DNA from 2 places in the Lysinibacillus sp. PWR01 genome. Region 2 is predicted to be linked to the other one. Evidence: a T-box and tRNA genes for the amino acid it is inferred to sense, from the RefSeq annotation. Region 2 holds a T-box; the other holds one or more tRNA genes.

Region 1 (3,250 bases), on a different contig from region 2:
AGGATCTAGCGCCGCAAGGCGTGGGGGTTCGACTCCCTTCACCCGCACCATTATTTTCATTGCCAGATAAAAAACTTATGCACATGCGGAAGTAGTTCAGTGGTAGAACACCACCTTGCCAAGGTGGGGGTCGCGAGTTCGAACCTCGTCTTCCGCTCCAAATGTGCCGGGGTGGCGGAACTGGCAGACGCACAGGACTTAAAATCCTGCGGTAGGTGACTACCGTACCGGTTCGATTCCGGTCCTCGGCACCATCTTAAATGCGCCCGTAGCTCAATTGGATAGAGCGTCTGACTACGGATCAGAAGGTTATGGGTTCGACTCCTGTCGGGCGCGCCAAAAGAACAACGGGAAGTAGCTCAGCTTGGTAGAGCACTTGGTTTGGGACCAAGGGGTCGCAGGTTCGAATCCTGTCTTCCCGACCATTTCCTAAAAATTTATGGGGCCTTAGCTCAGCTGGGAGAGCGCCTGCCTTGCACGCAGGAGGTCAGCGGTTCGATCCCGCTAGGCTCCACCATAAGTAAATTAACCAGTATAAAGATCCTGGCGGCGTAGCTCAGCTGGCTAGAGCGTACGGTTCATACCCGTAAGGTCGGGGGTTCGATCCCCTCTGCCGCCATCTTAAGGACCTTTAGCTCAGTTGGTTAGAGCAGACGGCTCATAACCGTCCGGTCGCAGGTTCGAGTCCTGCAAGGTCCACCATTTATATATTGTAACGGAGGTATACCCAAGTCTGGCTGAAGGGATCGGTCTTGAAAACCGACAGGCGGGTAACACCGCGCGGGGGTTCGAATCCCTCTACCTCCTCCAGTTTTAAATTTTTATAAATGGTGCTTTAAAAACTCGAAACAGCATAAAATTATCGCGGGGTGGAGCAGTGGTAGCTCGTCGGGCTCATAACCCGAAGGTCGTTGGTTCAAATCCGGCCCCCGCAACCAAAAGGTCCCGTGGTGTAGCGGTTAACATGCCTGCCTGTCACGCAGGAGATCGCCGGTTCGATCCCGGTCGGGACCGCCATTTTTAAAATAAAAGTCATGAGAAGCAAAAGAGTGAGCAAGCTTAGCATGGACGAAATGGGTCAGTAGCTCAGTTGGTAGAGCATTAGATTGAAGCTCTAAGTGTCGGCGGTTCGATTCCGTCCTGACCCACCATTTATGCGGGTGTAGTTTAATGGTAAAACCTCAGCCTTCCAAGCTGATGTCGTGGGTTCGATTCCCATCACCCGCTCCAAGGGCCTATAGCTCAGCTGGTTAGAGCGCACGCCTGATAAGCGTGAGGTCGATGGTTCGAGTCCATTTAGGCCCACCATTATTCCGAAGTAGCTCAGTTGGTAGTAGCACCTGACTGTTAATCAGGTTGTCGCAGGTTCGAGTCCTGCCTTCGGAGCCATTTTTATTTTGGGGAAGTACTCAAGAGGCTGAAGAGGCGCCCCTGCTAAGGGTGTAGGTCGGGTAACCGGCGCGAGGGTTCAAATCCCTCCTTCTCCGCCATGGGCCCGTTGGTCAAGTGGTTAAGACACCGCCCTTTCACGGCGGTAACACGGGTTCGAATCCCGTACGGGTCATACTAAAAACAGTAGATGCAACTGCATCTACTGTTTTTTTATATTCATAGATAGATTCAATGCATTTTCGTCCATATAAACTACTTCCCAGATATGCCCGTCTACATCTTGAAAACCCCAACCATACATAAATCCGTGATCTTGTGGTTCACTATAAGGTTTACCACCAGAGGCAAGTGCCTTATTCACTAATTGATCTACTTGTTCTCGATTTTCGGCAGAAAGGCATAAGATTGCTTCTGCAGAAGTAGTAGTATCTGTAACTTCTTTCTTACTAAACCCTTTAAATCGTTCTTCCACCATTATTAATACAAAGATATTTTCACTAATAATCATTGAGGCCGTTGTTTCATCACTGAATTGTTGATTGAACTCAAAACCTAATTCCTTAAAAAAGTTGATAGATTTGTTTAGATCTTTCACTGGTAAATTGATAAAGATATTTTTCGATTGAAAAGCCATTTAGTATCACCTCCAAATCGACAGTATCATAGCGCCTTAAGTCATGTCAATTTTAGCATTGTGGGCAAAAATGGCAGACATTTAAATTATTTAAAGCAGATGTTATATCACCATAAAAAACAGAAAGGTTATTTATACAACCTTTCTGTTGATAAAGCCTATCTATTTATCCTCTAGCTAGCATTCTTTCAAGTGAGCTAAGTGCTTCAGCAGTAGTATGTTCATCTACTTGTATACGGTTATGAGGTTGCCCCTGCTCAATACTTTCGAGGCTCCATAACAAATGCGGCAGGTCAATACGATTCATTGTTAAGCAAGGACAAAAGTTTTCATTTAAAGAGACAATATGTTTATCTGGATGCTGCTTAATAATGCGATTGACTAAGTTCATTTCTGTTCCAATGGCCCATGAAGATCCGCTCGGAGCGCGATTGATTGTGTCAATAATGTATTTTGTGGAGCCTGCATCATCAGCTGCTGCTACAACTTCACGACTGCACTCAGGGTGAACAATAATTCTCATAGTTGGGTGTGCTTTGCGAATAATCTCTGTATGTTGAACTGTGAAACCTTCGTGCACAGAGCAGTGACCCTTCCAAAGAATAACCTGAATATTTTCAAGGGACTCTGTTGTTTCGAGCATGTTCTTATGAGGATTCCAAACAGCCATATTTTCAAGAGGAATACCTAAGTCATAGGCAGTATTTCTTCCTAAATGTTGGTCAGGTAAAAAGAAGATACGCTGTTTTTGTGTAAATGCCCATTGAACAAGCTCCTTAGCATTCGATGAAGTGACACAAGCACCACCATGTCTTCCAGTAAAGGCTTTAATAGCTGCAGTTGAATTGACATAGGTTAGAGGGATAATCGTATCACCAAAGAGTTCTTGAAGAATCGGCCATGCTTGTTCAGTTTGATAAATGTCTGCCATATCAGCCATTGAACAACCAGCACGCATATCTGGCAAATAGACATATTGTTGTTTTGTTGTCAGCATATCAGCAGTCTCTGCCATAAAATGCACGCCGCAAAATACGATGTGTTCAGCTTCCTTATTTGCTGCGGATAATTGAGCTAACTGTAAAGAATCCCCAGTTGCATCAGCAAATTGAATGACCTCATCTTTTTGATAATGGTGCCCAGGAATAAATAATTTAGGACCTAATTTTTTCTTTATTGATAAAATACGAGATTCCATTTCCTTTACGGATAGTGCCCGATAAT
Region 2 (3,250 bases):
CCTTTATTGAACAGGTAATAAGTTGGCAGCGTGAGGTGGAAGATCGTTATGCGCCTAAACTGACAGATTTTCTTGATCCAAGACAACGTTTTATTGTGACATCTATTATCGGGCAGGATGATACGCTGAAAACGGCATGCACAGGTTTATTTGATGGAGCAGAAAGGCAGCGTATGCTCATTTTTCCTACTTACTACGAAGCGACAGAAGAAGACTTTCAGTTGGTGGCATTTACGATTCAATATCCTGTGAAATTTGTTCAATTACGACATCCTGATGTTTTAGGTGCATTGCTATCATTAGGTTTAAACCGTGGTAAATTTGGTGATATTCGAGTTAATGATTATCAGGTGCAATTCATTGTAGCTCAGGAGGTAGCAGAATATGTTCGTTTACATTTAACGGGTATTGGTAAAGTAAAGGTGCATATTGAGTCTTTAAAAGAAGCGGATTCCCTTATTGTAAATGAGGAAGAATGGTTGGAGGAATCTCATACGGTATCTTCGATGCGTTTAGATGTAATTATTGCGACTGTCTTAAATGTATCACGCCAAAAAGCTCAAGCTTTCATTACTGGGAAAAAAGTACGTGTTAATTGGACAGAACGAGACACAGTTGCTTTTGAATTACAAGAGGGAGATATTTTATCGATACGAGGAAGTGGTCGTGTGAAAATTATTATGACTGAAGGCCGAACAAAAAAAGATAAAATCCGTCTACAAGTCGGTCGATTGGCCCAAAAAAGCTGAAAGTGAAGTAAATTTCATTAATTTTTACTGCTAAGTTGTCGGAACAATTGTATAATAGGAATTACGAATGTACATGTAAAGGAGAGAAGGATTGTATGCCATTATCACCTATTGATATACATAATAAGGAGTTTACAAAAGCCTTCAGAGGCTATGCTGAAGATGAAGTAAATGAATTTTTAGATCAGATTATTAAAGACTATGAAATTCTGCTTCGTGAAAAAAAAGAAGTTGATAAACAATTAGAGATGGCCTTAGAACAAGCGAGACATTTTAACTCCTTAGAAGAAACTTTGCAGAAGTCTATTGTCGTTGCACAAGAAGCGGCTGATGAAGTGCGAAGAAACTCTCAAAAAGAGGCGAAGCTCATTGTAAAAGAAGCTGAAAAAAATGCTGATCGAATTGTCAATGAAGCTTTGACGAAGGCTCGTAAGGTGACGATTGAAATTGATGAGCTTAAAAAGCAATCTAAGGTATTCCGTAATCGTTTCAAGATGCTTGTAGAAGCACAGCTTGATTTACTTAATGCAGATGACTGGGATCATTTGCTACAATATGATATTGATTTAACAGAAATTCAAGCATCTGTTGAGGAAGCACAGGATTCTGAAGATATTTAACTTTTCTTTTTAATTGTTGCAATTGACAAATGAAACTTGACGCGATTGTTTGAATTTCATATACTTTGTAATAGTAATTATTTTGAACAGATATGCATAAAAGCAGAGACGAAGACAGTATTTGTTAGGCGTTGTTAAGCGATTTGGGGACAGTGAGAGCCCAAACATACAACTAGCATTGAACATCACTTCTGAGCTAAATAACTGAAAAAAGTAGGTTATTTCGTGATGCACGACGTTAAACGTGCTTTTAAGAGGTAGTGCAATTTTTTTGTGCTACAAGTAGGGTGGTACCGCGAGTAGAAGCTTCTCGTCCCTTAGTGGGATTGAGGGCTTTTTTTGTTTGTTCCCGAATCGTTTTAGATAAGTTTGCCAATAACTGTCGTATGAGAAAAATGTCTACCTGTTTATGTAAAATAAAGGAGGAATTTTAATGGTTGAATACAAAGATACTTTATTAATGCCAAAAACAGATTTCCCAATGCGTGGAAACTTACCGGCAAATGAGCCAAAAATGCAAGAAAAATGGAATGCTATGGATATTAACAAATTACAAATGGAGCGTACGGAAGATCGCCCAGAATTTGTTCTACATGATGGCCCTCCATATGCCAATGGTGATATCCACATCGGCCATGCTTTAAATAAAGTATTGAAGGATATGATTACACGTCATCGTTCCATGACTGGCTACCATGTGAATTATATTCCAGGTTGGGATACACATGGTTTACCAATTGAGCAAGCATTGACGAACAAAGGTGTAAAGCGTAAAGAAATGTCAGTAGCAGCATTCCGCCAACTTTGTGAAGAGTATGCGTATGAGCAAATTGACAATCAACGTACACAATTCCGTCGATTAGGCATTCGTGGGGATTGGGAAAATCCTTATATTACGTTGAAGCCTGAGTTTGAAGCACGTCAAATTGAAGTATTTGGTAAAATGGCCGAAAAAGGTTATATCTATAAAGGATTAAAACCAGTTTATTGGTCACCATCTTCTGAATCTGCTCTAGCGGAAGCTGAAATTGAATATAAGGACATCAAATCACCGTCCATTTATGTAAGCTTTGCTATTAAGGATGCAAAAGGTGTTGTACCAGCAGACGCAAAATTTATTATTTGGACAACAACACCTTGGACATTACCAGCAAACTTAGGGATTTCTTTGAATCCTGATTTTGTCTATGTCGTAGTTGCGGTGGCTAATAAAAAATTCATCATCGCCAAAGAATTATTAGAGTCAGTGGCAAATACGCTTGGATGGGAAGACTATGAGGTTGTACAGGAAGTAAAAGGTGAGGCACTAGATCGTATTGTAGCACAGCATCCATTCTATGATCGTGAATCTCTTATTATGGTAGGCGAACACGTAACAGCTGAAGCGGGTACTGGTTGTGTTCATACAGCACCAGGACACGGGGAAGACGATTATCATATTGGTAAACAGTATGGTTTAGGTATTCTTAGCCCTCTTGATAATAGTGGCTGTTATTCAGATGAAGCACCAGGCTTTGAAGGCGTGTTTTATAATGATGCGAACAAACTAGTAACAGAAAAACTAAAAGAAGTAGAAGCGTTAGAAAAGCTTGATTTCTTTACGCACTCATACCCACATGACTGGCGTACGAAAAAGCCTGTTATTTATCGTGCAACACCTCAATGGTTTGCATCCGTTGAAGCATTCCGTGGAGAGTTATTAGAGGCTGTAAAAGCAACAGCATTTACACCAGCTTGGGGAGAAACGCGTCTTTATAATATGATTCGTGATCGTGGAGACTGGGTAATTTCACGTCAACGTGCTTGGGGTGTGCCGATTCCGATTTTCTATGCTGAAAATGGTGAACCAATTATTACACCTGAAACAATTAGTCATGTCTC

What was found. A T-box is a leader RNA that pairs with one kind of tRNA and senses whether it is charged. The one in region 2 lies ahead of ileS (isoleucine--tRNA ligase), so its partner is inferred to be a tRNA-Ile.
Region 1: it has a tRNA-Ile gene. The T-box ahead of ileS (isoleucine--tRNA ligase) is inferred to sense a tRNA for this amino acid. The anticodon was not compared.

Annotation. Positions count from the first base shown of each region.
Region 1 covers NZ_JBHERJ010000069.1:3,882-7,131, reverse strand. The annotation lists tRNA gene ACEVFT_RS14530 (tRNA-Leu) at 1-50, shown strand, start outside; tRNA gene ACEVFT_RS14525 (tRNA-Gly) at 86-160, shown strand; tRNA gene ACEVFT_RS14520 (tRNA-Leu) at 166-254, shown strand; tRNA gene ACEVFT_RS14515 (tRNA-Arg) at 263-339, shown strand; tRNA gene ACEVFT_RS14510 (tRNA-Pro) at 349-425, shown strand; tRNA gene ACEVFT_RS14505 (tRNA-Ala) at 442-517, shown strand; tRNA gene ACEVFT_RS14500 (tRNA-Met) at 546-619, shown strand; tRNA gene ACEVFT_RS14495 (tRNA-Ile) at 626-702, shown strand; tRNA gene ACEVFT_RS14490 (tRNA-Ser) at 718-810, shown strand; tRNA gene ACEVFT_RS14485 (tRNA-Met) at 864-938, shown strand; tRNA gene ACEVFT_RS14480 (tRNA-Asp) at 942-1,017, shown strand; tRNA gene ACEVFT_RS14475 (tRNA-Phe) at 1,076-1,151, shown strand; tRNA gene ACEVFT_RS14470 (tRNA-Gly) at 1,157-1,230, shown strand; tRNA gene ACEVFT_RS14465 (tRNA-Ile) at 1,232-1,308, shown strand; tRNA gene ACEVFT_RS14460 (tRNA-Asn) at 1,313-1,389, shown strand; tRNA gene ACEVFT_RS14455 (tRNA-Ser) at 1,400-1,490, shown strand; tRNA gene ACEVFT_RS14450 (tRNA-Glu) at 1,493-1,564, shown strand; gene ACEVFT_RS14445 (VOC family protein) at 1,592-2,026, opposite strand; gene nadA (quinolinate synthase NadA) at 2,193-3,250, opposite strand, start outside.
Region 2 covers NZ_JBHERJ010000047.1:34,186-37,435, forward strand. The annotation lists gene ACEVFT_RS07625 (YlmH family RNA-binding protein) at 1-749, shown strand, start outside; gene ACEVFT_RS07630 (DivIVA domain-containing protein) at 845-1,369, shown strand; T-box leader at 1,466-1,690, shown strand; gene ileS (isoleucine--tRNA ligase) at 1,803-3,250, shown strand, end outside.